Regions from separate parts of the Actinopolyspora sp. BKK2 genome, predicted to be linked through region 2. Evidence: riboswitches for the same ligand, from Rfam matches in the RefSeq annotation. Region 2 holds a riboswitch; the other holds the start of a gene.
What was found. Region 2 has a riboswitch for S-adenosylmethionine ahead of thrC (threonine synthase). Riboswitches for the same ligand answer to the same signal wherever they lie in the genome.
Positions count from the first base shown of each region.

Region 1: it holds a riboswitch for S-adenosylmethionine, as region 2 does, so the genes downstream of both, G9Q41_RS06920 (methionine ABC transporter ATP-binding protein) here and thrC (threonine synthase) in region 2, are expected to answer to the same signal.

Region 1 covers NZ_JAANTE010000002.1:669,261-683,516, reverse strand. Annotated here, with positions in the region: gene glmU (bifunctional UDP-N-acetylglucosamine diphosphorylase/glucosamine-1-phosphate N-acetyltransferase GlmU) at 1-1,072, shown strand, start outside; gene G9Q41_RS06965 (ribose-phosphate diphosphokinase) at 1,122-2,093, shown strand; gene G9Q41_RS06960 (Nramp family divalent metal transporter) at 2,669-3,955, opposite strand; gene G9Q41_RS06955 (50S ribosomal protein L25/general stress protein Ctc) at 4,344-4,967, shown strand; gene pth (aminoacyl-tRNA hydrolase) at 5,055-5,645, shown strand; gene G9Q41_RS06945 (hypothetical protein) at 5,877-6,590, shown strand; gene G9Q41_RS06940 (ABC-F family ATP-binding cassette domain-containing protein) at 6,754-8,550, opposite strand; gene G9Q41_RS06935 (4-(cytidine 5'-diphospho)-2-C-methyl-D-erythritol kinase) at 8,627-9,580, opposite strand; gene G9Q41_RS06930 (MetQ/NlpA family ABC transporter substrate-binding protein) at 9,692-10,504, opposite strand; gene G9Q41_RS06925 (ABC transporter permease subunit) at 10,662-11,348, opposite strand; gene G9Q41_RS06920 (methionine ABC transporter ATP-binding protein) at 11,345-12,364, opposite strand; SAM riboswitch class I at 12,584-12,673, opposite strand; gene rsmA (16S rRNA (adenine(1518)-N(6)/adenine(1519)-N(6))-dimethyltransferase RsmA) at 12,936-13,811, opposite strand; gene G9Q41_RS06910 (cytochrome P450) at 13,941-14,256, shown strand, end outside.
Region 2 covers NZ_JAANTE010000007.1:126,185-140,440, forward strand. Annotated here, with positions in the region: gene G9Q41_RS15670 (ComEC/Rec2 family competence protein) at 1-1,414, shown strand, start outside; gene thrC (threonine synthase) at 1,558-2,829, opposite strand; SAM riboswitch class I at 2,844-2,975, opposite strand; gene holA (DNA polymerase III subunit delta) at 3,082-4,062, shown strand; gene rpsT (30S ribosomal protein S20) at 4,327-4,587, opposite strand; gene G9Q41_RS15690 (hypothetical protein) at 4,771-4,992, opposite strand; gene G9Q41_RS15695 (SPFH domain-containing protein) at 5,001-5,945, opposite strand; gene G9Q41_RS15700 (VOC family protein) at 6,191-6,571, shown strand; gene lepA (translation elongation factor 4) at 6,752-8,605, shown strand; gene G9Q41_RS15710 (OsmC family protein) at 8,877-9,350, shown strand; gene G9Q41_RS15715 (arylsulfatase) at 9,904-12,267, shown strand; gene G9Q41_RS15720 (formylglycine-generating enzyme family protein) at 12,260-13,219, shown strand; gene G9Q41_RS15725 (LysR family transcriptional regulator) at 13,328-14,256, shown strand, end outside.

The DNA of each region.
Region 1 (14,256 bases), on a different contig from region 2:
GAACGACGCGGTGACGGTGCTCACCGCCGTGGTCGACGAGCCGCACGGCTACGGCAGGGTCCTGCGCGACGGCGCGGGGGACGTCACCGCCATCGTGGAGCAGAAGGACGCCGATTCGGAGCAGGCGGCCGTCCGGGAGATCAACTCGGGGGTCTACGCCTTCGACGCCCGCTTCCTCGACACCGCGTTGCGGCGGTTGTCCACCGACAACTCCCAGGGCGAGCTCTACCTCACGGATGTGGTGGAAATCGCCCGCGGCGAGGGGCGCGGGGTCGGTGCGCTGGTCTGCGCGGACAACTGGCTCGTGGAAGGCGTCAACGACCGCGTGCAGCTGGCCTCCGTGTCCGCGGAGCACAACCGCCGACTGGTGCGGCACTGGATGCGCGAGGGCGTCACGGTCACCGACCCGTCCAGCGTCTGGCTGGACAGCGACGTCGTGCTCGACCGGGACGTGGTGCTCGAACCGAACGTGCAGCTGCGCGGCGGCACGAGCGTCGCCGAGGGAGCTCACATCGGCCCGGACACCACGCTGACCGACTGCTCGGTCGGCACCGGGGCGCACGTGGTGCGCTCCCACGGGGAGAACGCCGAGGTGGGCCCCGCCGCCTCGGTCGGACCGTTCGCCTATCTTCGTTCCGGTACTCGATTGGGCAGCGACGGTAAAGTGGGAACCTTCGTCGAGGTGAAAAACGCCGAGATCGGCGAGGGAAGTAAGGTCCCGCACCTGAGCTACGTCGGTGACGCCACGATCGGAACGCACAGCAACATCGGGGCCGCCACGGTCTTCGTCAACTACGACGGCGTGGCCAAACATCACACGGTGATCGGTTCTCATTCCCGCACCGGTGCCGACAACATGTTCGTGGCCCCGGTACGGGTCGACGACGGTGCCTACACCGCGGCCGGATCGGTCATCACCGAAGACGTTCCTCCTGGCGCGATGGCGGTCGCCCGGGGGAGACAACGCAACATCGAGGGCTGGGTAGCCAAACGGCGCCCGGGCACAGCCGCCGACGAGGCCGCCCAGCGTGCGCTGGCCGACCGTGACAACTCCACCGAAACCGACGAGTGACACCCGAGCTTTTCAGCGTCAACGGGAGGGGACGATGACCGTGAGCGCCATGTCTGCGACGCCGAAGAAGAGCCTCAAGCTCTTCTCCGGACGCAGCCACCCGGAACTGGCCGAGGAGGTCGCCAAGCACCTGGACGTTACCGTCACTCCGCAGGCGGCGTACGAGTTCGCCAACGGCGAGATCTTCGTCCGCTACGACGAGTCGGTGCGCGGTTGCGATGCCTTCGTCATCCAGTCGCACAGCGACCCGATCAACGAAGCGGTGATGGAACAGCTGGTCATGGTCGACGCGCTCAAGCGCGGCAGCGCCAAGCGCATCACCGTGGTCATGCCGTTCTACGCCTACGCCAGGCAGGACAAGAAGCACAAGGGTCGCGAGCCCATCTCGGCCCGCCTGATGGCCGATCTGTTCAAGACCGCGGGGGCCGACCGCATCCTCACCGTGGATCTGCACACCGACCAGATCCAGGGCTTCTTCGACGGCCCGGTCGACCACCTGCTCGCCCAGACGGTGCTGTCCGACTACGTCAGGGACGCCTACTCCGAGGAGCGGATCACCGTCGTCTCGCCGGACTCCGGCCGGGTCCGCGTCGCCGAGAAGTGGGCCGACAACCTGGGGGGCACTCCGCTCGCGTTCATCCACAAGACGCGCGACCCCACCAAGCCCAACGAGGTGGTCGCCAACCGCGTGGTCGGTGACGTCGAGGGCAGGCTCTGCGTGCTGGTCGACGACATGATCGACACCGGCGGAACCATCGTCAAGGCCACCGAGCAGCTGCTGGAGTCCGGGGCCAAGGACGTGATCATCGCGGCCACCCACGGCGTGCTGTCCGGCCCGGCCGTGGAGCGGCTCTCCAACAGCGGGGCGAAGCAGGTCGTGATGACCAACACCCTGCCCATCCCCGAGGAGAAGCGTTTCGAGAAGCTCACCGTGCTCTCGATCGCACCGCTGATCGCCAAGGCGGTGCACCAGGTGTTCGAGGACGGCTCGGTGACCGGGCTGTTCAACGGCCAGGCATAACGCCTCCGGTGCCGGGCGGCGGAGTCCCGACTTCCCCGGGGTTCCGCCGCCCGGATCCCGGCTTGCCCGGACCTTCCACGGCGGTTCGCGCCGGGAGGCCTCCCCAGCGCGGCGGCTCCTCGTCACCTGCACGATCGGGCGTCTTCCGAGCAGCGAGGCCACTCATCCGACCGCCAGGAACTCCCGGAAGAAGGGCACCGTTCAGTCCAAGCGCTCTGAGCCTGCGCAGTCGGCACCCGCCGCGGATTCTCAGTCGAGTGCCCGGCGAGGACGGCCGACGACGTGGCGCAGGTAGCCACCCGGTGTCGGGGCACCCGCAGCGAGAGCCCGCGAGAGGTTCCGCCACCCGCACCGCCACGCAACCCCCTACGCCAAGCGAGTCCTCGAGAAGCCTGGCACCCCAACGCAGGTGCTCTGAGCCTGAGCAGTCGGCACCGCCGCGGGTTCTCAGTCGAGTGCCCGGCGAGGACAGCCTCGACGTTGTGTAGGTCGCTACCCGATGTCGAGGATCCCGCAGCCGGGCGCCGACTGAGGTTCCGCCACGCAACCACCTACGCGATCGGCAGTGCCGACCCTCATCCCCCGAAGTAGCCGAGCAACTTGTGCACTGCCAACACCCCGAACAACACCAGGCACAGGGTCAGCACGGTGTTGGACGCCCAGCGCGAGCGGTGGGCGGCGGGCATCCGGCGCGAGTTCAGCAGGAACAGCAGGGTTCCGGCCAGGAAGGGCATGAACAGCGCGCCGAGCACCCCGTAGGCGATGGTCAGCTGGAACGGCTGGTCGAGGAAGAGCAGCGCCATGGGCGGGATGGTCAGCCACACCACGTAGCCGCGGTAGGCGGTGCTGCGCGGGAGCGCCACCCGCTCGTGATCCTGCAACGAGTCGAGGCTTTCCGCGCGCGGCAGTCGCCAGGTTCGCCACCAGTCCGCGAACAGCAGGCTGACCCCGTTCCACACGCCGAGCAGCGAGGTGAACGTCACCGCCAGGAACCCGATCAGGAAGGGCAGGCGCGCCCACTGCCCGTACTCGGCTGCCAACCGTCCGCCCAGTTCGAGCAGCCCCTGGTCGCCCTCGGTGATCCCCTGCCCGAGCAGCAGTTCCGAACCGACGATCAGCATGGCCACCACGAACACGCCGGTCGTGACGTAGCCGACGGCGTTGTCTGTGCGCATGAAGGGGATCCAGCGCGGCGCGTGCCACCCCTTCGCCATGGTCCAGTACCCGTAGGCCGCCATGGTGATGGTGCCTCCTACGCCTCCCATCAGGCCGAGCACGTAGGCCAGGGAGCCGTCGGGCAGTCGCGGGGTCACCGCGCCGCCGAGCGCGGTCAGGTCGGGGCCGACCAGCACCGCCGTTCCCACCACGGCGACGAACATCACCCCGACGAGCAAGGTCATCAGGCGTTCGAGCAGGCGGTAGCGCCCGTACCAGACCAGGGCCAGGCCGAGCACTCCGCAGATCACCCCCCAGTAGCGCACGGACAGCCAGGGGAACAGGGCGTTCAGCGGGAGCCCGGTGGCGGACATGGCCGTGGCTCCGTAGACGAATCCCCAGATCACGATGTACACGCCGAAGAAGGTGGTCGCCCAGCTCCCCAGGGAGCGCCAACCGGCCAGGATGGTGCGCTGCGAGCCCAGGTGCCACCGCCCCACGGCCTCGCCGAGTCCCAGTTTGAACACGGTCCCGAGCAGGACCGCCCAGAAGAGGGTGTACCCGAATCGGGAACCGGCCACCAGGGTGGCCACCAGGTCGCCCGCCCCGACCCCGGTGGCCGCGGCCATGACCCCGGGGCCGACGCGGCGTAACCGACTGGCCCAACCGGTGTTCTCCGAACCGTCCACGGTGGTCTCGGCACTCATGCGGGTCAAAGTAATACCCGCAGGGCTGACACGGAAAGTATTGACAACACCGCGCGTCGCCATCGAAACCGCACGCACCCCTGCCCGAGGAGGTCGCGCGGAGGGTTCCGCCCCGCGCCGGAGACCGCGCGCGGCGTGGCCGCACCCACCGCTTGAGCAGCTCGAACAACCGGGGCATACAATGGCCTGGTTGCCTCGGCGAGGTCGGGTGAAATCCCGGCGTTATCGGCGTGGCGGCTGGCGATCGCCGGCGGTTCCGTCGGCGCATCGGCCCCGGTTCGGACTCCGGTGAGCGTTCGACGCTCCGTTCCACCACACCAGTCGCGCGTCGCGCCGCCGCAGGTCAGCGACTGATGCACGTCAGCCCGACGCCAAGGAGTACGTCACCGTGTCCGAAGTACGTCTCGCAGTGGAAAAGCGCACCGAGTTCGGCAAGGGAGCCGCGCGCAGGACTCGTCGTGCGGGCAAGGTCCCCGCGGTGCTCTACGGCCACGGTTCCGAGCCGAAGCACCTCTCCCTGCCCACGGTCGAGTTCGCCAGGGTTCTCCGCGAGAACGGCCGCAACGCGGTGCTGACCCTCGAGATCGAGGGCGACGAGAACGAGACCGCGCTGTGCAAGTCGGTCACCAGCCACCCGACCAAGAACTACCTCGAGCACGTGGACCTGCTGCTGGTCAACCGCGGTGAGAAGGTCACGGTCAACGTGCCCGTCGTGATCACCGGCGAGGCCGCCCCCGGGACCCTGGTCACCCAGGACACCAACGAGGTCCAGGTCGAGGCCGACGCCATGAACATCCCGGAGCAGATCGAGGTCTCGATCCAGGACGCCGAGGCGGGCACCCAGATCCACGCCCCGGACCTGACCATGCCTCGCGGCGCGACGCTGCAGAGCGGCGAGGACGTCCTGGTCGTCCTCGTGGCCGAGGCCCCGAGCGAGGCCGACATGGAGTCCGAGATCGACACCAGTGGTGCCGGTATGGTCGAGGAGGCCTCCGAGACCGCGAACGAGTGATCGCAGCGGTTCTCACCTTCGACGAGCGCGGCCGCGCGGGTGGACCCGCGCGGCCGCGCTCTCGGCAAGTACGAATCCGAGGTTCTCGTGACTACACCGGGCAGTGAAGGCTCCGACCAGCTCGCCCTGATCGTGGGGCTGGGCAATCCGGGACCGCGCTACGCGGGCAACCGGCACAACGTGGGTTTCCTGGTGGCCGACGAGCTGGCCGAGCGCATCGGCGGCAAGTTCAAGCGGCACAAGTCCGGGGCCGACGTCGCCGAGGGCAGGCTCGACGGCACTCGCGCGGCGCTGGCGAAGTCCCGTTCGCTGATGAACCTGTCCGGTGGTCCCGTCGCCGGGGCCGCCCGCTTCTACAAGGTCCCGCCCGAGTCGGTGATCGTGATCCACGACGAGCTGGACCTGGCCTACGGCACCGTGCGGCTCAAGCGCGGTGGCGGCGAGAACGGGCACAACGGTCTGCGCTCGATCAGCAAGTCCCTCGGCACCCGCGACTACCTGCGGGTGCGTTTCGGCGTGGACCGCCCGCCGGGCCGGATGGATCCGGCCGACTACGTGCTGCGCGACTTCTCCCGCGCCGAGCGCTCCGAACTGGGGTTCTTCGTCGACCGCTGCGCGGACGCGGTGACCGCGCTGGCGCAGAAGGGTCTGGAAGCGGCGCAGAACGAGTTCCACTGACCGAGGGGTCTCCGTTCCGCTGCTCGGCCTCCACGACGGGAACCGCAGCGCGGTGCACCGCAGCGCCGTGGCTCGAACGGTGCGGTTTCCGGTTCCGACGAGTAGCCGTCGGTGGCTGGAAAGAATGACGGTGGTCCTCGATAGTGGATCACTTCTTGTAGGGGGCGCGGTCTCCTCACCAGCATTCTGGTTGTCCCAAGCACCGCTCGGACCAGAATGCGAGGAGCAATCGTGTTGCGGAATCGTCGTATGCTTCGCCGCGCCGTCGTCGGCGTGACCGGTGTGCTCGCCCTGACCGTCGCACCGGCGACGCCCGCGGCGCTGGCCACGACTCCGGAGTCCTCCCCGGCGGAGTCCCCGCGCGCAGCGGAGCCGAGCTCGCAGCAGGGCGTCGAGAAACTGGCCTTCAGCTCGTCCGGAATGGAACTCGAGCTGGGCAACCAGAACTTCGCGATTCCGCTGACGGGAACGGTGATCATGGAGGGCACTCCCCCGGTGGTTCCCGGATCGACCACCGCCATCGATGTCCGGAATCTGACGGCGCACTCGATTTCCCCGGACCACAGCTCCGCCCCGCGGCAGGCCACCGCTGCCCAGCAGGGTCTCGGGGAGGTCCACGTCGAGCAGAGCTCCACGCCGAAGGCTTCGCTGACCATGAGCCAGAAGTTCCCGCCGAAGTTCGAGCAGACCGTGTTCCTCGACTTGAACATCACGATCGAGAACCCGCCCGAGGGACTGCGGGAGCGGGTGGCCCCGCGCTCAGCGCCGCAGGAACCCCTCGTCCTGACCACGAAGAACCCGGCCGAGATGCTCGGCAAGCTCGACAACTTCCCGCCGCAGGGCGCGCAGTACCAGCTGCAGAACCCGATCGAGCTGGCCACCGAGAACAGCCAGGAGACGGTGGGTCACGTTCTCGGCATCCCCGCCGAAATCGACGTCCTCTGAATCCCGGCACGTCGTGAGTCGGCCCGGTCTCCTCGCGCGCCGAGGAGACCGGGCCGAGACGCGCCCGGGGGGGTTCAGCGGTGCGACGCCTCCGGTCGGGGCTCCGGCCGGAACCCGCGCGAACCCGGCGAAGCAGCGCAGAACCGGTATCAGCTCAGCGGTATCAGCTCAGCTGCTCGGCGAGCTCCATCCACCTGTTCTCGAGCTCGTCCTTCTGCTCGCGCAGCTGCTGCAACTGGGAGTTCAGCTTCTGCAGCTGGTCCGGATCGTTCGCGGCCTCGGCCAGCTCGGTGTGCAGGTTCTGCTCCCGATCGGAGAGCTTGTCCAGTTGGCGCTCCACCCGCGACATCTCCTTGCGCGCGGCCCGCTCCTCCGAGCCGGACCGGCCGGATGATCCCTTGCCGGACTTGCTCTCCTGCTGCTGCGCCTGCTTGCCGAGGTTCTGGTCGCCGGACTCCAGCAGCGACTGCCGGTGCTGCAGGTACTCGTCGATGCCGCCGGGCAGGTGGGTGATACCGCCGTCCCCGAACAGCGCGACCACGTGGTCGCAGACGCGTTCGATCAGGTAGCGATCGTGCGAGACGACGACCAGGGTACCCGGCCAGCCGTCCAGCAGGTCCTCCAGCTGCTGCAGGGTGTCGATGTCGAGGTCGTTGGTCGGCTCGTCCAGCACCAGCACGTTGGGCTCACCCATCAGCAACCTGGCCAGCTGGAGCCTGCGCCGCTCCCCGCCGGAGAGATCACCGACCCTCGTCCACTGCCTGCCCTTGCCGAAGCCGAACCGCTCACCCAGCTGCGAGGCGCTCAGCTCGTACTTGCCGAGCTGCACGTGGGAGGCGACGTCCTCGATCGCCTCGAGCACGCGCCACTGGCCGGGCAGATCGTGCAGCTCCTGGGTCAGGTGGGCCAGCCGGACCGTTTTGCCCTCGACCCGCTTGCCGGAGTCCGGTTCCCGCTCGCCCGCCAGCAGGCGCAGCAGGGTCGTCTTGCCCGAACCGTTCACGCCGACCACGCCGACGCGGTCCCCCGGTCCGAGCCGCCAGGTCACGTCGTCCAGCAGCTTGCGGTCGTCCACCGCGAGGTCGACGTCCTCCAGCTCGATGACGGTCTTGCCCAGCCTCCGCTTGGCGAAGGAGACCAGTTCCACGGTGTCCCTGGGTTCCGGGACGTCGGCGATCAGGGACTCGGCCGCCTCCACCCGGAACTTCGGTTTGGAGGTGCGGGCCTTCGCCCCGCGCTGCAGCCAGGCCAGCTCCTTGCGGGCCAGGTTGCGGCGCTTCTCCTCGGCCTGCTGCGCGAGCCTGGCCCGCTCCGCCCGGGCGTAGACCCAGTCGGCGTAGCCGCCCTCGTACTGCTCCACCTTGCCGTCGACGACTTCCCAGGTGCGGTTGCAGACCGCGTCGAGGAACCAGCGGTCGTGGGTGACGATCACCAGCGCGCAGCGACGTGCCAGCAGGTGGTCGGCCAGCCAGCGCACCCCTTCGATGTCCAGGTGGTTGGTCGGCTCGTCCAGCACGAGGACGTCGAGCTCGCGCACCAGCGCCGCCGCCAGCGCGACCCTGCGCCGTTCGCCCCCGGACAGCTCGGTGGCCTTCGTCTCCAGCCCCAGGCTGGTCATGCCGAGCCCGTTGAGTATCGAACGCACCCTGGGGTCGGCGGCCCACTCGTACTCCTCGGTGAATCCCCGCGGGTCGAGCACGGCGTTGCGCACCGTCGCGTCCTCGGGCAGGTCGGTGCGCTGGGTGACGACAGCGCTGCGCAGGTCGCGCGCCTGGCTGACACGTCCGGCGTCGGGTTCTTCGAGGCCGGTCAGCACTTCGAGCAGGGTCGTCTTGCCCCCACCGTTGAGGCCGACGACCCCGATGCGGTCGGTTTCGGTCACACCGAGCGAAACGCCGTCCAGCAGCGGCCGGACGCCGTAGCTCTTCTCGACCGACTCCAGGTTGATCAGGTTGGCCATCGGGGGTGAGTCTCTCCGTTTACTACGGCGAATGCGCCACAAAAGGCGGTGAGCGGTCCCGGCGGGACCGCGCATTTCAAGCGTGGACCTGTGGTGGGGTGGGTCGGTCGGTTCGCTCGTCGCCGACCAACCGCGCCCCCGGCACCGGTCCCTGAGCCACACGTACCGTCCGGCACACCCCTGCCCCGGAGAGCTCCGCGGCCACCCGGACCGCCTCGTCCGCGTCCGTGCACAGGAAAGCGCAGGTCGGACCCGATCCGGAGACGATCCCGGCGAGGGCTCCCGCGTCCACACCGGCCCGCAGGGTGCGCCGAAGCACCGGGCGCAACGAGACCGCCGCGGCCTGCAGATCGTTTCCGAGCAGCAGCGCGAGCTCCCGCGGGTCCCCGGAGGCCAGCGCCTCCAGCACCGGTTCGACGTCACCCACCCGGCTGCCCGAGTTGCGGCGCAGCCGGTCCAGCTCCCCGTAGACCTCCGGGGTGCGCAGCCCGTCCTCGTGGAGCGCGATCACCCAGTGGTAGGTGTGCCTGGCCAGCACCGGCACCAGACGTTCACCGCGCCCGGTGCCCAGCGCGGTGCCTCCCTGCAGGGCGAAGGGGACGTCGCTGCCGAGCGCACCTGCGACCTCGGCGAGCTCGTCGCGTCCCATCTCCAGCCGCCACAGCGAGTTCAACGCGAGCAGCGTGGCGGCAGCGTCGGAACTGCCGCCGCCCATCCCGCCCGCCACGGGGATGCCCTTGTTCAGCGAGATCCGCACCCCCGGGTCCTCGGGGTCGCGACCACTGGCGCGGGCGAGCTCACCGACCGCCCGCCAGGCCAGGTTGTCCGCACCGGTCGGCGTGGAGTCGGCGCCTTCTCCGTGCACTTCGAGACCGGGCTCGTCGGAGGCCCGTATCGTGACCTCGTCGATCAGCGACAGCGCCTGGAAAACGGTCACCAACTCGTGGTAACCGTCCGAGCGACTGTCGCCGACCGAGAGGTGCAGGTTCAACTTGGCCGGAACCCGGACGGTGATCGGGGTAGGTACCACGGACAGCACGACTCCCAGGGTACGTGTTCGAAACAGCCCGTGGCGCGCGAGCTGGCAAGCGAGTCGTGTGCGCTCGCGCCCGTCCGGGATCGACCGAGGTCAACCGGCAGATCAGCTGGCCGGAATGACCGACTTGCCTCCGTACTCGCGCTTGATGAAGTCCTTCACCTGCTGGGACTGCAGCATCTCGACGAGCTTGTTGACCCGCGGGTCGTCCTGCATCTGCGAGTTGGTGACGACACCGTTGACGTACGGGTTGTTCTCGGTGGACTCGAGGGCCAGCGGGTCGTCGAGGTTCGCCTTGAGCGCGTAGTTGCCGTTGATCACGGCGGCCTGCACGTCACCCAGGGTGCGCGGGAGCTGCGCGGCCTTCAGCGTCCTTATCTCGAGGTTCTTCGGGTTCTCGGCGATGTCGCGGACCTCGGCCTCCTGCTCGGCGCCCTCCTTGAGCTTGAGCAGCCCCTGCTCCTGGAGCAGGTTCAGCGCACGCCCCCTGTTGCTCGGGTCGTTGGGGATCGCCAGGGAGGCTCCCTCCGGAATGTCCTGCACCGAGTCGTGCTTGTCGGAGTAGATCCCCAGCGGCTCGAGGTGCACGCCACCGACCCAGTGCAGGTCGCCGCCGCGCTCGGACTTGTACTCCCTCAGGAAGGGCTTGTGCTGGTAGTAGTTGGCGTCCAGCGAACCGTTGGCCACAGCGGCGTTCGGCCGGTTGTAGTCGCTGAACCGCTGGAGCTCGATCTTGACGCCCTCGTCCTCGGCGAGGTTGTTCTTGACGTACTCCAGGATCTCGCCGTGCGGCTGGGGCGTGACACCGACCTTGATCGCCGCGTTCGGGTCGTCCTGCGCCGCCGTACCGCCCGAGCAGCCGGCCAGCGCCAGCCCGCACACGGCGATCAAGGAGGCAAGAACTCTTCTGGTACGCATGTTCATCCCTTCGGGATTCGTTTCCGGTGGCGCGCGAGCACCACCGCTCGCTCGAGCGGAGGCCCCGCGGGCGCTTCACGAGGCACGCGCGGGCCCCATCGGACGGGAAGTTCTTCGTGGTCGCGGGCCGGGAGAGCTCCCAGCGGCCCGCTGTCGGTCAGACGTTGGCCAGGGACCGACGCCGGTCGACGAGCTTGGTCACCCAGTCGGTGAGCAGCTGCATCCCCCAGGCCAGCACGCCGAGCAGGACAACGGAGGTGTACAGCACTCTGTCGTCGTAGGCGTAGTACCCGTTCTGGATCGCCATGGAACCCAGTCCGCCGCCGCCGATGGCTCCGGCCATGGCGGCGTAGCCGATCAGGGCCAGCATGGTCACTCCGACCGCGCTGACCAGCGCCGAACGGGCCTCGCTCAGCAGGACGGTCCACACGATCCGCGGTTTGCCCGCTCCGGTGGTGACCGCGGCCTCCACCACTGTGGAGTCCACTTCGCGCAGCGCGTTCGAGGCCAGCCGCGCGAAGAACGGGATCGCCGCGATGGACAGCGGCACGATCGTGGCGGTGCTTCCGATGGCGCTTCCGACCAGCAGCCTGCTGAGCGAGGCGACCACCACAAGCAGCACCACGAACGGGACCGAGCGGACCACGTCCACGACAGCGCTGATGATCCGGTGCAACACGGGCATGGGGCTCAACCCGGCCGGTGAGGTCAGGTGCAGCCACACACCCAGCGGTAATCCGCCCAGCACGCCGATCAACGTCGAAACCAGCACCATGTAGATGGTCTCGATCGTCGCGGGACGTGCCAGTTCGAAGACCTCCGACCAGGGGGTCACTTCAGTCACGCGGCAACTCCATCAACGCTCACGGGAGCGCGGCGCACGTGCGCATCGCGCTCGATCATCCACTTCAGCGCGGACTCGGAACGTTCACCGGACAGCCCGATACGGAACTTGGCGACCGGTGTGTCCCCGAGCCGCGTCAATCCACCGCCGAGAATGGACAGTTCCACCCCGAACCGGCTCGAGGCCTCCGGCAGCAGAGCGCCCACGGCCGCGAAACCGACCAGCACGACCTCGGCGGTCACGTCGTGCTCCCCGCTGGGCGAGCGAACCAGCTCCGCCTGGTCGGTCTCGGGCAGCAGCGTGGAACCGATCCGACTGCCCGGCTCGGAAACGAGGTCCAGCACCTTGCCGTGCTCGACCACGCTGCCCTCCTCCAGCACCGCGACGTCGTCGGCGATGCGCCGCACCACGGCCATGTCGTGGGTGACGACCAGCACGGTCACCCCCAGCTCGGAGCGAGCGCGGTCCAGCACCGTCAACACCGAGTCCGTGGTGCTGGGGTCCAGCGCGGAGGTGGGCTCGTCGGCCAGCAGCACCGAGGGCTTCGCCGCCAGCGCGCGGGCGACGGCGACTCGTTGACGCTGCCCCCCGGAGAGGTGATCGGGGTAGACCGAGGCCTTGTCGCTCAGTCCCACGAGGTCCAGCAGCTCGGCCACCCTGCTGCGCCGTTGCGCCGCGGGCACCTTGGCCGACTCGAGCGGGAGGGCGACGTTGCCCGCCGCGGTGCGCTGCCGCAGCAGCGAGTCCCCCTGGGGGACGACCCCGATCTGGCGCCGAGCCGCACGGAGCCTGCTGCCGTCCAGGGAGGCCAGGTCCGTGCCGTCCACCCGGATGGCTCCGCTGTCCGGCTTCTCCAGCAGCGAGATGCAGCGCGCCAGGGTGGACTTGCCCGCACCACTGGTTCCGACGACCCCGCAGACGGTGCCGTCCGGGACTTCGAGGCTCACGTCGTCGAGCGCGGTTACACGGGTGTTGTTCTGGGTGAAGGACTTGCTCAGGTTTTCGACAGTGATCACGATCGAACTCCGCTTCAGCTCACCCCGGCGTGAGGACGTGCTTCATCGCACGCAGCCGGTTTGGGGAGGGAACCAGGGGCCAGTACGGGGATTCAGGCGCGGCGCCGACAGGCGGTCGTAGTACGACGCTCGAGGTCGACGACACGGCGCTCCGTCAAGCCGAGGCGGGTTGCCACGGGCTGCGCCCTCGCGGTGGCGGTGGAACTTAGAGACAAATCAACTCCATCGTTCCTGGCTGTAGCACCTGCCCGCTCCGGGTGGTTGCTGCGGCGTCTTCGAGCCAGATCTCTCAGCCGCTCAGGATGGACTCCGCACGAGAGTAGACATCATCGAAGACCGCGAATGCAAGTTGATGTCAGTCACTTTCCGCTGTTTGTCGCATTCATCACTCACACAGCGGAGTGAGCCGAGGCCGGGAACACGACCGCGCGTACATGCCCTCGCGCAGCGAAATCCCACGAGAGTGGTCGTGCACCCCGGTGGAGTCCCCACCCGCGCAGCGGGCCGCCCCAACAGCGGAGCGTGACGCCGAACGCCCCGGCAGCGCGCCCGGGACGGGCGGACCGACCGACTAGCGCTGTTCAGCGGCAGCCGCGACGGAGGCGAACTCGGCTATGGACAGCTGCTCCCCCCGCGCGGCGGGATCGATCCCGGCGGCCCGCAGCAGTTCCTCCGCCCGCGCGGGCGAACCGGCCCACCCGGCCAGCGCCGAGCGGAGGGTCTTGCGGCGCTGCGCGAACGCGGCCTCCACCACGGCGAAAACGCGATCGCGCGGCACCTCCGAAGGAGGCTCGCGCCTGGTGAAAGCGACCAGGCCGGAATCCACGTTCGGCACCGGCCAGAAAACGTTGCGGGACACCGCCCCGGCGCGCCGCACGGAGGCGAACCACGCCGACTTCGCGCTCGGCGCGCCGTAACTGCGACCGCCCGGTCCGGCGGCCATCCGGTCGGCGACCTCGGACTGGACCATGACCAGACCGTGCCGCAGGCTCGGCAGCTCCGCGAGCAGGTGCAGCACCACGGGAACGGCCACGTTGTACGGCAGGTTGGCGACCAGCGCCGTGGGAGGGCCGTTCCCCGCGGAGGCCTCCTCCGCCGTCAACCGCAGGGCGTCGGCGCACAGCACCCGCAGGTTGTCGACCAGGGCGGGGGCGTGCTCGGCCACGGTGCCGGGCAACCGTTCCGCCAGCGCGGAATCCACCTCCACCGCGGTCACCGAGCCGGCCGCGGAGAGCAGCGCGAGGGTCAGCGAGCCGATCCCCGGACCGACCTCGAGAACCACGTCCTCGGGTCCCACCTCGGAGGTGTCGACGATGCGGCGCACCGTGTTCGGGTCGTGCACGAAGTTCTGACCCAGCTTCTTGGTCGGACGCAGTCCGAGCTGCTCGGCCAGTCCGCGCACCTCGGCGGGGCCGAGCAGCCGCGCTGCCTGCGGTCGCTGCTCCACCCGACCGAACCTAGTAGGGCCGTCTCGGCCCGGCTCGCGCGGGTTCGCTCGCGGGCAGCGCGTCATCCCATCCGCCGACATTCGCCCGACGCGCGTTTCAGCACGATCGGCAGCGGGCAGTGCGCTCGCATGAAGTCACCTCGTGTTCCCATCACCGACAGCACGCCGGCCGTGCTCACCGAGGGCTACGCCTGGTTGCCCTCCCGCTGGAACAACGCGGCAGGCCCCCTCGTCCGCACCCGGCTGCTGGGGCAGCACGCGGTGGGTCTGCGCGGCCCCGAGGCGGTGCGCCTGTTCTACGACGAGCAGAACGTGAGCAGGAGCACGGCCGTGCCGGAGCCGGTGCTGAGCACGCTGTTCGGCCACGAAGCCGTGCACACCCTCGACGGACCCGCCCACCGCACGCGCAGAGCGATCTTCGGCTCCCTGGTGCGCGAGGCGGGCA
Region 2 (14,256 bases):
CCTCGTGCTGGGGCGCGGGCGTGCCACGCTGCCCGCCCTGGCGGCGAGCGTGATCGTGCTGCTGCTCGTCGACCCCGAACTCGCGATCAGGCCGGGATTCGCGCTGTCGGTCACCGCGACGGCGGCGCTGGTGCTGATCGCCCCCGGCTGGTCGACGGCCCTGCGCGGGCGGGGAGTCCCGCGCGGGCTCGCGGAAGCCCTGGCCGTGCCCGCAGCGGCCCAGCTGGCGACCGGACCGGTGGTCGTGGCCCTGTCCGGCGAGTTCAGCCTCGTGGGGGTGCTGGCCAACATCCTGGCCGAGCCGGTGGTGGCTCCGGCCACGGTGCTCGGCGTGGCCGCCACGCTGGCCGCCGGAATCCCCCGGCTGGGCGAGCTGCTCGTGTGGGCAGCCGCTCCGGAGCTGGAGTGGATACTGCTCGTCGCCAGGAGGGCCGCCGACGTTCCGCTGGCCACGGTTCCGCTGCCCGCCGGGGTGTTCGGGGCCGTGCTGCTGGCCGCTTGCGCGGGGCTCGTGCTCCTCGGAGCGCGCTTTCGCGCCACGCGGCGGTGGACGGTGCTCGGGGCCTGCCTCGCGCTCGTGGTGATGCTGATCGTGCCCGCGGCTGTCCGCCCGCCCTGGCCACCGGGCGGGAGCTGGAGCCTGGTGGCCTGCGACGTCGGGCAGGGGGACGCCCTGGTGCTGGCGACGGGGGTGCGCGACACCGCAGTGGTCGTGGACACGGGGCCGAGCGCCGCGCTGGTCGGTGAGTGCCTCGATCGGCTGGGTGTCGAGCGGGTGCCGCTGCTGGTGCTCACCCACCCGCACGCGGACCACTTCGCCGGGATCGCCGGGGTGGCCGACGGCAGGCGGCTCGGACGGGTCGCCCTGGGCGGGGCCTGCCGCGGAGCGTGGCGCGGAACCGGGGTGCGAGCGCGGATCGCGGAGGCGGGTGCGCGCGAGGTGCGCCTGGCCGCGGGGCAGCGGCTGGGCTGGCCCGGGCTCGTGCTAGAGGTGCTCGCCCCGGCAGCGGATGGATGCCGTGCGGCCGGGGAGCGGATCAACGACGCCTCGACCGTGCTGAAGGCCACCACCCCGGCCGGAAGGGTGCTGTTGACCGGCGACATCGAGCTGGCCGCCCAGCGAAGACTGCTCGGAAGCGGCGAGCGACTGCGCGCGGAGGTGTTGAAGGTCCCGCACCACGGCTCGCGCTACACCAGCGAGGAGTTCCTGCGCGCGGTCTCGCCCGAGCTGGCGCTGATCAGCGTCGGGCACGGGAACGACTACGGGCATCCGAGCGCGGCGATCGTCGCGACGCTGCGGAGCTCCGGAGCGCTCGTGCGGCGAACCGATCACCGCGGCGACATCGCAGTACTGGGCGATCCGGGGAGGTTGCGCGTGGTCGGCTCCGGCAATCCCCTTCGTCCCGAGGAGTGACTCGCCGGCAGGTCGCGGGGAGAGGGCCGCCTGCGACGGACGGGTGGGAGCGAGCAGCTCGCTCCCACCCGCGCCGCGCTCGTCGCGAACCCGTTCCCGAGCGCTGCCCCGATGCCCGGGCAGCGCCGGGGAGAACGAGCCGTTCAGCCGTTCAGCGCCCGGTCCACGGCCTCCGTGTTCGGCTCCACGGTGGCCTTCGGGCCGATGTGCTCCTGCAGGGAGTCCATCGTCTTGAGGCCGTCACCGGTGATCATCAGCACCGTCTCGGAGTCGGGGTCGATCTGCCCCGCCTCGATCAGCTTCTTCGCGGTAGCGACGGTCACGCCTCCGGCCGTCTCGGCGAAGATGCCCTCCGTGCGGGCCAGCAACCTGATGCCCTCGATGACCTCCTCGTCGCTCACGTCCTCCACGGCACCGTTGGTGCGGCGGACGGTGTCCAGCACGTACGGGCCGTCGGCCGGGGCGCCGATGGCCAGCGAACGCGCGATGGTGTCCGGGCGGACCGGCTGGACCACGTCCTGCTCGCCCTTGTAGGCGTTGGCCACCGGGGAGCACCCGGATGCCTGGGCGCCGAAGAGCCGGTACGGGGTCGGTTCGACCAGCCCGACCTCGCCGAGCTCGCGGAAGCCCTTGTCGACCTTGGTCAGCTGCGAGCCGGAGGCGATCGGGACGACGACCTGCTCGGGCAGTCGCCATCCGAGCTGCTCGGCGACCTCGAAGGCGAGGGTCTTGGAGCCTTCCGAGTAGTAGGGGCGGACGTTGACGTTGACGAACGCCCAGTCCTCGTGCTCACCCGCCAGCTCCGTGGCGAGCCTGTTCACGTCGTCGTAGTTGCCGTCCACGGACAGCAGCGAGCCGTCGTACACGGCGGTCATGAGCACCTTCGCCCGCTCGAGCGAGGAGGGGACCAGCACCACCGAGTCCCACCCGGCCCTGGCGGCGGCCGCGCCCACCGCGTTGGCGAGGTTGCCCGTGGACGGACAGGCGAGCACCTTGAACCCGAACTCGCGAGCGGCGGCCAGCGCGACGGCGACCACCCTGTCCTTGAAGGAGTGGGTCGGGTTGCCCGTGTCGTCCTTGACCCAGATCCGCTTCACACCGAGCGCCTCGGCCAGCGCGTCCGCGCGGATGAGCCGCGTGCAGCCGGGGTCGGTGTTCGGGTGCTGCTCCACGTCGGACGGGACGGGCAGCAGGTTCTTGTACCGCCAGATCGAATTGGGACCCGCTTCGATGTCCTCGCGGCGTACTCGGCCGAAGTCGTAGGTGACCTCGAGCGGAGAGAAGTCCTCCAGGCAGACGAACTCGGGCGCCAGGGGTTGCCGGTGCCCCTCTTCCTTGGAAACGAGCTCCGCGGCCGGTCCGAGATCGAGCTTCCGATTCGCCGCATCGGTCTGTGTCTGGGCGGCAGCTGTCATCGCGAGGTCCTCTCCCCTCATCTGTCCCGCTGGCGGGGTCGGAATTGGCACCGTTTTCGCCGACTGCCTCGCGTTCGTGATCACGACAGCCGACGCTGGTTGCCGGGGCTTCGCAGGGCCGGTCCCTCTGCCCCTCTGGATGAGCTATCCAAGTTGTGCGGGCGACGTTACGCCATACGCCCGCCATGCGACCACTGCGACCCAGCATCCGGGACGGGGTTGACGGGGTGGACCGGTGTCAGAATGGGGGGCATGAATCCTCCGGACGCAGCAGCGCCGGCTCAGTTGCACCTCGTTCTCGGCGAGGAGGAACTGCTGGTGGAACGCGCCGTTTCCGATACGTTGGCCGCGGCTCGCCGGGCCGATCCGGGGACCGAGTTGCGGCGCGCCAAGGTGAGTGACCTCACGCCTCCCGAGCTCGACGAGATGCTCAGCCCCTCGCTGTTCGCCGAGAGCCGCGTCGTCGCGCTGGAAGGCGCTCAGGAGGCGGGCAAGGAGATCGCCGAGGCGCTGCTGTCCCTGGCGCGCCAACCGGCGGAGGGGGTGGTCCTGCTCGTGCTGCACAACGGCGGTGGCCGTGCCAAGCAGGCCAAGGAGCTGCCCAAGGCGCTGCGCGACATGGGGGCCACCGTGACCGAGTGCGCGAAGCTGACCCGCCACTCCGAGCGCGAGGCGTTCGTCCGGGCCGAGGCGAGCAGGTGCGGGGGGCGCATCGACCCCCCGGCGGTGAGCGCGCTGCTAGAGACGGTCGGCAACGACCTCAGGGAGCTGGCCTCCTCGGTGTCCCAGCTGATCGCCGACACCGACGGCAGGGTGGACGAGGCGGCCGTGCGGCGCTACCACCAGGGCAAGGCCGAGGTGACCGGTTTCGTCGTCGCGGAGAAGGCGGTGATGGGGGACCGGGCCGGGGCGTTGGAAGCGCTGCGCTGGGCGCTGCAGCTCGGGGTGGCGCACGTGCTGATCGCCGACGCGCTGGCCGACGCGGTGCGGACCATCGGCCGGGTGGCCAGTGCGGGCGGGGGTGACCAGTACCGGTTGGCGCGCGAGCTCGGCATGCCGGCCTGGAAGGTCAAGAAGGCCCAGTCACAGGCCCGGGGCTGGAACAGGCAGGGGGTCACCAAGGCGATGGGGCTGGTGGCCTCGCTCAACGCTCAGGTGAAGGGGCAGGCCGCGGATGCCGAGTACGCCCTGGAAAGGGCCGTGCTGGAGCTGATCGAGCTGCGCTCGGGGTGAGTCGCCGGGCACTGCCGGAATCAAGTCCCCCGGAGCGAGAAGGGCCCCTCCGGCAGCGCCGGAGGGGCCCGCGGTCTCCACCGCTTTCGCGGGGTGCCGCTGCAGTGCCCCGCGCGGATCGGACGAGTACCGAGCCGATCCGCGCGATCTCTTGAGCCGAGCCGGTTTCACCGCGCGGAGTCGTCGTTGACGTGGTTCGACAGTCCCCTCGACTCGACCCCCTCGACTCGACGCGGAAGTGAACCGCCCGGTCGGACCGGATCGTCAGAGCTGGTTGAGCTGGCGAGCCATCGAGGACTTCTTGTTGGCGGCCTGGTTGCGGTGGATGACGCCCTTCTTGGCGGCCTTGTCCAACTCGCGCGTGGCGGCCCGCTCCAGCTCGACGGCCTTCTCCCTGTCGCCGGCGGCAGCGGCCTCGCGGAACTTGCGCATCGCGGTCTTGACCGTGGTCTTGACGGACTTGTTGCGACGGCGGTTGCGCTCGTTGATCAGGACACGCTTCTTGGAGGACTTGATGTTGGCCACTGTTACGCCTCTTTCTGATCGACCGGAGTGTCGCGACCGCGCTCGAACGGCGCCGTCCCCGTGCTGCCCTCGTGCGAAGACGAGGGTGCGGCGGACGGCCTTCCTCCATGTCGGAAACGCCGCGCGGTGCGGTTGGCCATGGTAGCAATCCCGAATACGGCAGCCGTGTCCGGTTCGAGGAGGTCAGCCGCCGTGCTCGCGCGGCTGCTCGTCGTGCTTGGCCGGCCGTCCCCGGCGGGGCTGGGACCCGGCGTTGCTCGGTAGCCGCCCCGCGTCCTCGAGCGCGCGGCGCAGCAGGAACTCGATCTGCGCGTTGGTGCTGCGCAGTTCGTCACCTGCCCAGCGCGCGAGCGCGTCGTGAACGGTCGGGTCCAACCGCAGCAGGAAGCTCTTGCGGGATGCCACGGAACACCTCAGTGATACAACGAGCTGGTGTTGACCACCGGTTGCGCCGCGTTGTCGCCGCACAGCACCACCAGCAGGTTGCTGACCATGGCTGCCTTGCGCTCCTCATCGAGCTCGACGACCTCCTGTTCGGAGAGATCGCGGAGAGCGGACTCCACCATCCCGACCGCGCCTTGCACGATCCGCTCCCGCGCGGCCACGACCGCCTCTGCCTGTTGGCGCTGCAGCATCGACTGCGCGATCTCCGGAGCGTAGGCCAGGTGAGTGAGGCGGGACTCCACGACCTCCACCCCAGCGGGGCGGACCCTTTCGGCGACTTCGACGGACAGCTTGGCGGTTATCTCGGACGCGTTCTCCCGCAGCGAGAGGTTCTCCGAGCCCGCACTGTCATAGGAGTAGCTGGTGGCGATGTGCCGCACCGCAGTTTCGGTCTGGGTCTGCACGAACTCGACGAAGTCGTCGACCGTGAACGACGCCTGCGCGGTGTCGGCGACTTGCCACACGACGACCGCGGCGATCTCGATCGGGCTGCCGTCGGCGTCGTTGACCTTCATCACGTTGGTCTCGTGATTGCGGATCCGTGTGGAGATGGGCCTGCGCGTGGTCAGCGGATTGACCCACTGCAACCCGGCCGGACGCAGCGTCCCGGTGTAGCGGCCGAGGAACTGCAGCACCCGCGCCTCTCCCGGGGAGACGGCCACCAGCCCGATCAGGACCAGCAGTCCTCCGATTACGACGACGATCCCGATCGCCAGCAGCCACCACGTCGACGTGGCACCCCCGATGGTCACCAGCGCGATGCCGCCGAACAGCGCGAGCAGTCCCAGCCCGAGCATCGGCAGTCCGGGGGCGCGTTCCCGTGCCGCGTACTCGCGGATCTCGGGGTCGGGCATCGAGACGGTGGCCTCGGATGCGGGGTCCGGTGGTCGGGTGGCGGAACCGTCCGCGCTCATCGATCCTCCTCGGAGTCGAAACCGATGTCTTGTAGACATCATAGTGATATCACTTTTTCGGTAGGTGATCAATCCCGAACCGTCGGGTGATCCCAGTTGCCCACGGGAGTGGCGGGGAAGCCGGCCGAACGAGCCGTCGACGGGACGCACCACAGCTCCTGCCGAGGCTGGGCCCGGCCTGATGGAGCGCCCGTGAGCGCCGCGACCGTTCGGCGGAGCCGTCCGCGATCGGGTAGGACGGGGGCATGGACGTTCTCAGCAGCAGGATGATTCTGCGGCCCGGAGACCACGATCGTTCGGTGCGGTTCTACCGCGACGTGCTCGGCCTGGCCGTCCACCGCGAGTTCCCCGGGGGAACGGTGTTCTTCCTCGGGCAGGGGCTGCTGGAGATTTCCGGCAGCGGCAGCACCGGTCCGAGTCCCGACCAGATGCTGTGGTTGCAGGTGCGGGACGCAGCCGAGAGCGTTCGGCAGCTGCGCGAGCGCGGAGTCGAGGTGCTGTCCGAGCCCGCACGCCAACCCTGGGGGCTGATCGAGGGAACCGTCGCGGACCCGGACGGGATGCGGATCGTGCTCGTCGAGGTGCCCCCCGAGCATCCGCTGCGCGCCGACGTGCGGCAGCAGTGAGCGCTTCCGCCCTCCCGCGCTCCGGCGTACCGTCTCGCGCGAGACCGCCGTTGCCGGGGAGGCAGCGGTCCGCGCAGCACCCCGGTCCCGGAGCTGGCATCGGACATCCACGACTTTCGTGGGACGATGGAAGCAAATCCCTGCCCGTACGCGAGTCGACATCCCGCGAGGAAGACTTCAGTGAGCACCTTCGCAGACACGACCTTCACGTCTCCTGAACGCATCAGGAACTTCTGCATCATCGCCCACATCGACCACGGCAAGTCGACACTGGCCGACCGGGTGCTGCAGCTCACCGAGGTGCTCGACGAGCGCGCGTATCGGGACCAGTACCTGGACCGGATGGACCTGGAGCGCGAGCGCGGCATCACGATCAAGTCGCAGAACGTGCGGCTGCCGTGGCAGCTCGACAACGAGGACTACGTGCTGCACCTGATCGACACGCCGGGGCACGTCGACTTCACCTACGAGGTCAGCCGCTCCCTGGCCGCGTGCGAGGGCGCCATCCTGCTGGTCGACGCGTCCCAGGGCATCGAGGCGCAGACCCTGGCCAACCTCTACCTGGCCATGGAGCACGACCTGGAGATCATCCCCGTGCTCAACAAGATCGACCTCCCCTCCGCGGAGCCGGACTACTACGCCGCGGAGCTCGCCCACATCATCGGCTGCGCGGAGTCCGACGTGCTGCGGGTCTCGGCCAAGAGCGGTGAGGGCGTGGCCGAGGTGCTCGACGCGGTGGTGGTCAACGTCCCCCCGCCGGTCGGCGAGCAGGACGCGCCCGCGCGTGCGATGATCTTCGACTCGGTCTACGACACCTACCGGGGCGTGATCACCTACATCCGGGTGGTCGACGGCAAGATCACCCCGCGGGAGAAGATCCGGATGATGTCGACCGGGGCCACCCACGAGCTGTTGGAAGTGGGGGTCATATCGCCGGACCAGAAGCCCTCCGAGGGACTCGGGGTCGGCGAGGTCGGCTACCTGATCACCGGGGTCAAGGACGTCCGCCAGTCCAGGGTCGGGGACACGGTCACCTTCGCGAAGAACGGGGCCGAGCAGGCGCTGCCCGGCTACCGGGACCCGATCCCCATGGTTTACGCCGGGCTCTACCCGATCGAGGGCTCCGACTACCCGGTCCTGCGGGACGCGCTGGACAAGCTGCTGCTCAACGACGCCGCGCTGACCTACGAGCCGGAGACGTCGGGAGCGCTCGGCTTCGGTTTCCGCTGCGGTTTCCTCGGGCTGCTGCACCTGGAGATCACCAGGGCGCGGCTGGAGCGCGAGTACAACCTGAACCTCATCTCCACCGCCCCGAACGTGGTCTACAACGTCACGTTGCAGGACGGCACCGAGGTCGAGGTCACCAACCCCTCCGACTGGCCCGAGAACAAGGTCCAGGAGGTGCGCGAGCCGATCGCCAAGTGCACCGTGATCGCTCCGTCCGAGTTCGTCGGCGCGATCATGGAGCTGTGCCAGAGCAGGCGCGGGCAGCTCGACAGCATGGACTACCTCTCCGAGAGCCGCGTCGAGCTGCGCTACACCATGCCGCTGGGCGAGATCGTGTTCGACTTCTTCGACCACCTCAAGTCGCGCACGCGCGGCTACGCCTCCATGGACTACGAGGAGTCCGGTACGCAGGCCTCGGATCTGGTCAAGGTGGACATCCTGCTGCAGCACGAGCCCGTGGACGCGTTCAGCGCGATCGTGCACAAGGACAACGCCTACTCCTACGGTGCGCGGATGGCCTCGAAGCTGCGCGAGCTGATCCCGCGCCAGCAGTTCGAGGTGCCGGTCCAGGCCGCAGTGGGCTCGCGGATCATAGCCCGCGAGACGATCCGCGCCATGCGCAAGGACGTCCTCGCCAAGTGCTACGGCGGTGACATCAGCCGTAAGCGCAAGCTGCTGGAAAAGCAGAAGGAAGGCAAGAAGAAGATGAAGACGGTCGGTCGCGTCGAGGTCCCGCAGGAGGCCTTCGTGGCCGCGCTGTCCACGGACGATTCGGCCAAGGACGACTCCTCCAAGGGCAAGAAGTAAGGCCCGCCGCTGAAAGTCTCCGCGAGGTCGTCGCGGGGCGCGTGCGGCAGTGATCGGCTCCACGTGCCCCGCTGCCGCGCGGCGCGGCCACTCGCGCCCTCCGGGTGCGCCCGGCACGCGCGAGTGAGCGCTCCAGCGGGGCGAAGCCCGCTCCGCCGGTGGCTCGCTGACGGGCATCCGCGTTCCGGTGCGTTCGTGTCGCCGAGTGTCCGGGGTGCGTAGTTGAATCGTCTCCCGTAGCCGTCGACACCGAGCACGAGACGGGAGAGCGATGTCCGAGGAGCACGAGTACACCACCGCGGTGCGGTGGACGGGCAACCGGGGCAGCGGTACCGAGACGTACCGCTCCTACGGTCGCGAGCACGTCGTCGAGGTGACGGGCAAGCCGGTGCTGCACGGCTCCGCCGATCCGGCCTTCCTGGGTGATCCGGGACTGATGAACCCGGAGGAGCTGCTGGTCGCCGCGCTCGCGGAGTGCCACATGCTCTGGTACCTGGGCATCTGCGCCTCCTCCGGGGCGGTGGTCACCGACTACCGCGACTCCGCCACGGGCACCATGGTCGAGCAAGCTTCCGGAGGGGGGCGGTTCACCGAGGTGGTGCTGCGTCCGGTCGTGACCGTGCGGGACGAGTCGATGCGGGAGACCGCGTCGAGGGCGCACGAGCAGGCGCACCGCCGGTGCTTCATCGCGAATTCGGTCAACTTCCCGGTGCGCCACGAGCCGGAGATCCGCGTGGAGTCCTGACCCCGGGCCCACCTCCGCGCTGCCGCGGGGAAGGCCTTTCGCGGAGCGCGTCCACCGGATCCGTTCCGGTGGACGCGACTCGTTCGCGGGGCATTTCCGCCCGTGAATCGTGCACATACTGATTTGCGTCCGACACCCTTCGTGTTCGGGCGGCCGGTCCTCGGTCCGTTGCGCGGGGCGCGAGCAGTGTGTCCTTTCTCTTCCCTGTGGTTTGCGGTACCCATATAGAAACTATCTATGGGGTTAATTCAAAAATCGTCTGAAGTGTTCCCGTGTGGTCTCTGCGCTGGGGATGGAGTTTGCCGTTTTCGATTTTGAGGTCGATCTCGAGGAGGGGGTCGGTCGCGATGGGGGTTGCGTTCGTTCCGCTGTCGGATAGTATGCCCGTCGAATAACGACAGGGGTCGGCGATTAATTGTCCGAGTCCGTTGTCGCGCCGCGGGGCAAAGCGTCGAACGATCAAAGGCGATCTTTTTTTGACGACCGTGGTTTTTCCGGTTTGAACGGTCCGGATCGCATGCTGTCGCAATCCACCCAGTGCAGGAGGTCGAACATGGGAGACGCGGAGACGTCGCGCACACGTCTGCCGATCTCGGGAAAGACCCGGCAGGATCCCACCTCATTGGACATCCACTCGCAGGACCCGCCGTTCACCCCTCCGGAGCAGGTGAGCGCCCCCGAAGGCGCACCGAACGTGGTCGTCGTGCTGCTGGACGACATGGGTTTCGGAGCTCCGAGCGCCTTCGGCGGTCCGTGCGAGATGCCCACGGCGGAGCGGCTCGCCGAGGGGGGACTGCGCTACACGCGTTTCCACGTCACAGCCGTCTGCTCTCCCACCAGGCAGTCCCTGCTGACCGGGCGCAACCACCATTCCGTGGGGATGGGCGTGACGACCGAGATGGCCAGCGCCGCGCCGGGCTACGACGGGACACGCCCCCTGAGCGCGGGGACGATCGGGCAGATCCTGGCGGGCAACGGTTACAACACCGGCGCCTTCGGGAAGTGGCACCAGACCCCGGCGCGGGACGTGAGCGCGGCGGGGCCGTTCGACCGCTGGCCCACGGGTGAGGGCTTCGAGAAGTTCTACGGCTTCCTGTGCGCGGAGATGAACCACTGGTACCCGGTGCTGTTCGACGGGACCACCCCGGTGGAGCCCTCGCGCAGGCCGGAGGACGGCTACCACCTCTCCGAGGACCTCGTGGACCGCGCGATCGACTGGGTCAAGGACCAGAAGTCGCTCAAACCCGACAACCCGTTCTTCGCCTACCTGCCGTTCGGCGCCACCCACGCCCCGTACCACGTCCCGAAGGAGTACCGGGACAAGTACCGCGGGGCCTTCGACCACGGCTGGGACCGGCAGCGCGAGATCACCCTGCAGCGGCAGAAGGAGCTGGGGGTCGTGCCGCCGGACACCGAGCTGGCGCCGTGGGCGGAGGGAGTCCCGCACTGGGACGAGCTCTCCGATGCCGAGCGCGAGTCGGCGGCCTCGCTGATGGAGCTGTACGCCGGTTTCGCCGAGCACACCGACGACCAGATCGGTCGTTTCGTGGACGCCCTGGAGGAGCAGGGGGAGCTGGACAACACCCTGTTCGTCTACATCCTCGGCGACAACGGGGCCTCAGCGGAGGGCGGCCTCGGCGGCACCCTCAACGAGCACCGCTACGCCAGCGGCATCCCGGACGACGCGGAGACGATCAACCGGTACCGCGAGCAGCTGGGCGACTCCAGCACGCACGCGCACTACCCGGTCGGCTGGGCGCTGGCGATGAACACGCCCTACCAGTGGACCAAGCAGGTCGCCTCGCACTTCGGCGGGACCAGGGACGGGATGATCGTCCACTGGCCGCGCGGCATCGCCGAACCGGGCGGGATCCGCAACCAGTTCCACCACGTCATCGACGTGCTGCCCACGGTCCTGGAAGCGGCGGGGATCCCGGAGCCAGCGGAGGTCAACGGGGTGACCCAGCAGCCCGTCGAGGGCACGAGCATGCTCTACACCTTCAACGACGCCGACGCCGCCGACCGCCACCGGGTCCAGTACTTCGAGATGGTGGGCAACAGGGGCATCTACCAGGACGGCTGGATGGCGGTGACCCGGCACGGAACCCCGTGGGAGATGGTGCAGGACGGCTCGGAGAGCAGCTTCGAGGACGACCGGTGGGAGCTCTACAACACCAATGTGGACTGGAGCCAGGCCCACGACATCTCCGCCGAGTACCCGGAAAAGCTCCGGGAGCTGCAGCAGCTGTTCATGATCGAGGCCAGTCGCCACAACGTCCTCCCGCTCGACGACCGCATGACCGAGCGGGAGAACCCGCGGGAGGCCGGACGGCGCGACCTGCACGGTGACCGCAAGACGATCACCCTCCCCGGCTCGGCGTCACGCTTGACCGAGGAGACCGCGCCCAACGTCAAGAACCGCTCGCACACGCTCACCGCACGCTGCGAGATCCCCGAGGCCGGCGCCGAGGGCGTCCTGGTGGCCCAGGGCGGTCGCTTCGGCGGGTGGTCGCTGTACGTGCACGAGGGCAGGGCCTGCTACGCGTACAACTACTTCGGGCTCGAGCTCTACCGGGTGCAGGACTCCGAGCAGTTGAGCGCGGGAACGCACGAGATCGCGCTCGAGTTCTCCTACGACGGCGGTGGTGTCGGCATGGGCGGCACCGCGACCCTCTCCGTGGACGGCGCGCAGGTCGCCGAGGGGCGGGTCGAGGCCACCATCCCCTACTACTTCGCCTTCGACGAGACGTTCGACGTCGGGGTGGACCGCGCCTCGCCGGTCACCGAGGACTACCCCGTGGTCGACAACGCCTTCACGGGGAAGCTGCACACGGTGCGCGTGGACCTCGGCGACGACCTGCACAGCGACAGCGACAGCGAACTGGGACGCGAGAGGTTCAGGGCGGCACATGAGTGAGCAGGAGGAGAAACCGGCCTGCTGCGCCCCCTCGGCGGGACGTGCCGCGAGCTCGTCCGCGGAGGAGCCGGTGGTGGACCGGGGCGAGGCCCGCTCCGGTTCCACCGCGGGACTCGTGCGGCTCGACGGAGGCGTCTTCCGCATGGGCGAGGACCGGGACCACGCCTACGCGCAGGACGGCGAGGGGCCGGTACGCGAGGTGCGGCTCGATCCGTACTGGATCTCGCCCACGACGGTGACGGTCGCGGATTTCGCCGCCTTCGTGGACGCGACCGGCTACCGGACCGACGCCGAGCTGTGGGGGTGGTCGTTCGTGTTCGGCGGCCTCCTGCCCGACGACTTCCCGCCCACGCGGGGGGTGGCGGCCGCCCCCTGGTGGCGCCAGGTCGAGGGGGCCTACTGGTGGTGCCCGGAGGGGCCGCACTCCGATGTGGTCCAGCGTTCGGATCACCCGGTCACGCACGTGTCCTTCCGGGACGCGCAGGCCTACTGCGTCTGGGCCGGGCTCAGGTTGCCGACCGAGGCCGAGTGGGAGCACGCGGCGCGCGGCGGACTGGAGGGGTGCGCCTTCCCGTGGGGTGATGAGCTGGAACCTTCGGGAGAGCACCGGATGAACGTGTGGCAGGGTGAGTTCCCCGGGCGCAACGAGTGCGCGGACGGCTGGTACGGCACCTGCCCCGTGGACGAGTTCGCCCCGAACGGGTACGGCTTGTACAACATGACCGGCAACGTGTGGGAGTGGTGCGCGGACTGGTTCGATCCCGAGTACCCGGCCGGAGGAGTCGGAACCAATCCGCAGGGCCCTCCGGTGGGGCAGCGGCGCAGCGCACGTGGTGGTTCCTACCTGTGCCACGAGTCCCACTGCCGCCGTTACCGGGTGTCGGCGCGGCAGGGCGTGACCCCGGACTCCTCGATCGGCAACATCGGTTTCCGGTGCGTGCGTGACGCGTAGCGGCGCTTCGCCCGGTGCGTCGACCGCGTCGTCCGCGGTGGACGCTCGGGCGGCTCGCGCCGTGCCCGCGGGACCCCGCCGTGGTGGTCCCCGCGGGCGCGGCGCCCCGTGAGCGGTCCCGGTCCGGGAGGCAGGGTCCTGCCGGTCGACGAGCACGGCGAGTGGAAGGTCGGATGCATGGAGCGCAGGGAGCTAGAGTACTTCCTGGCCATAGCCGAGTGCGGGAGCTTCACCGCGGCGGCGCAGACGCTGCGCATCGCGCAGCCCTCGTTGTCGCACGCGATCGCGACGTTGGAGAACCGGCTCGGGGGCAGGGTCTTTCACCGGCTCCCCCAGGGGATTGCCCTGACGCCTGCGGGCGAGGCCCTGATCGAGCCCGCGCGCCAGGTGATGCGTGATCTGAGTACGGCGAGTGAGTCGGTGCGCGAGGTGCTCGGGCTGGCAGGCGGGAGGTTGGACATCGTCGCGCAGACGACGCTGGCGGTGGACCCGCTCGCGGAGCTGGTCGGATCGTTCCTGCGCGCGCACCCGAAGGTGGCGGTGCACATCGCCGACCCCGAGCTCGGCTGGGACGTGACGGCGGCCGTGCGAGCGGGCGAGTGCGAGCTCGGCATGGTCGACTCGACGGAGGAGGTGCTGGAGGACCTCGCCAGCATGGTGCTGCCCGGCAGGGAGATCCAGGCGGTGCTGCCCGCCTCGGCGGCACCGGCGGAGCGCGCGGAGCTGACCCCGGCCGATCTCGCCGAGCTGGACTGGGTGAGCACTCCCAAGGGAACGGCCACCCGCGAGGTGATCGAGGAGACCGTGGGTACCCGGGGAGGCGGCCCGAACGTGATGGTGGAGACCGCGCACCAGGCCATGATCGTGCCGAGCGTGCTCGCCGGAGCGGGGGCCACCCTGCTGCCCGCTTCGATGGCCGCTGAGGCCGGAAAGCAGGGGGCCACGATCATGTCGCTGCGTCCGCGGGTGATCCGGCGCGGGGTGCTGTTCTGGCGTCGTGGCCCGCTTTCGCCCTCGGCTGCGGAGTTCGTGCGGTT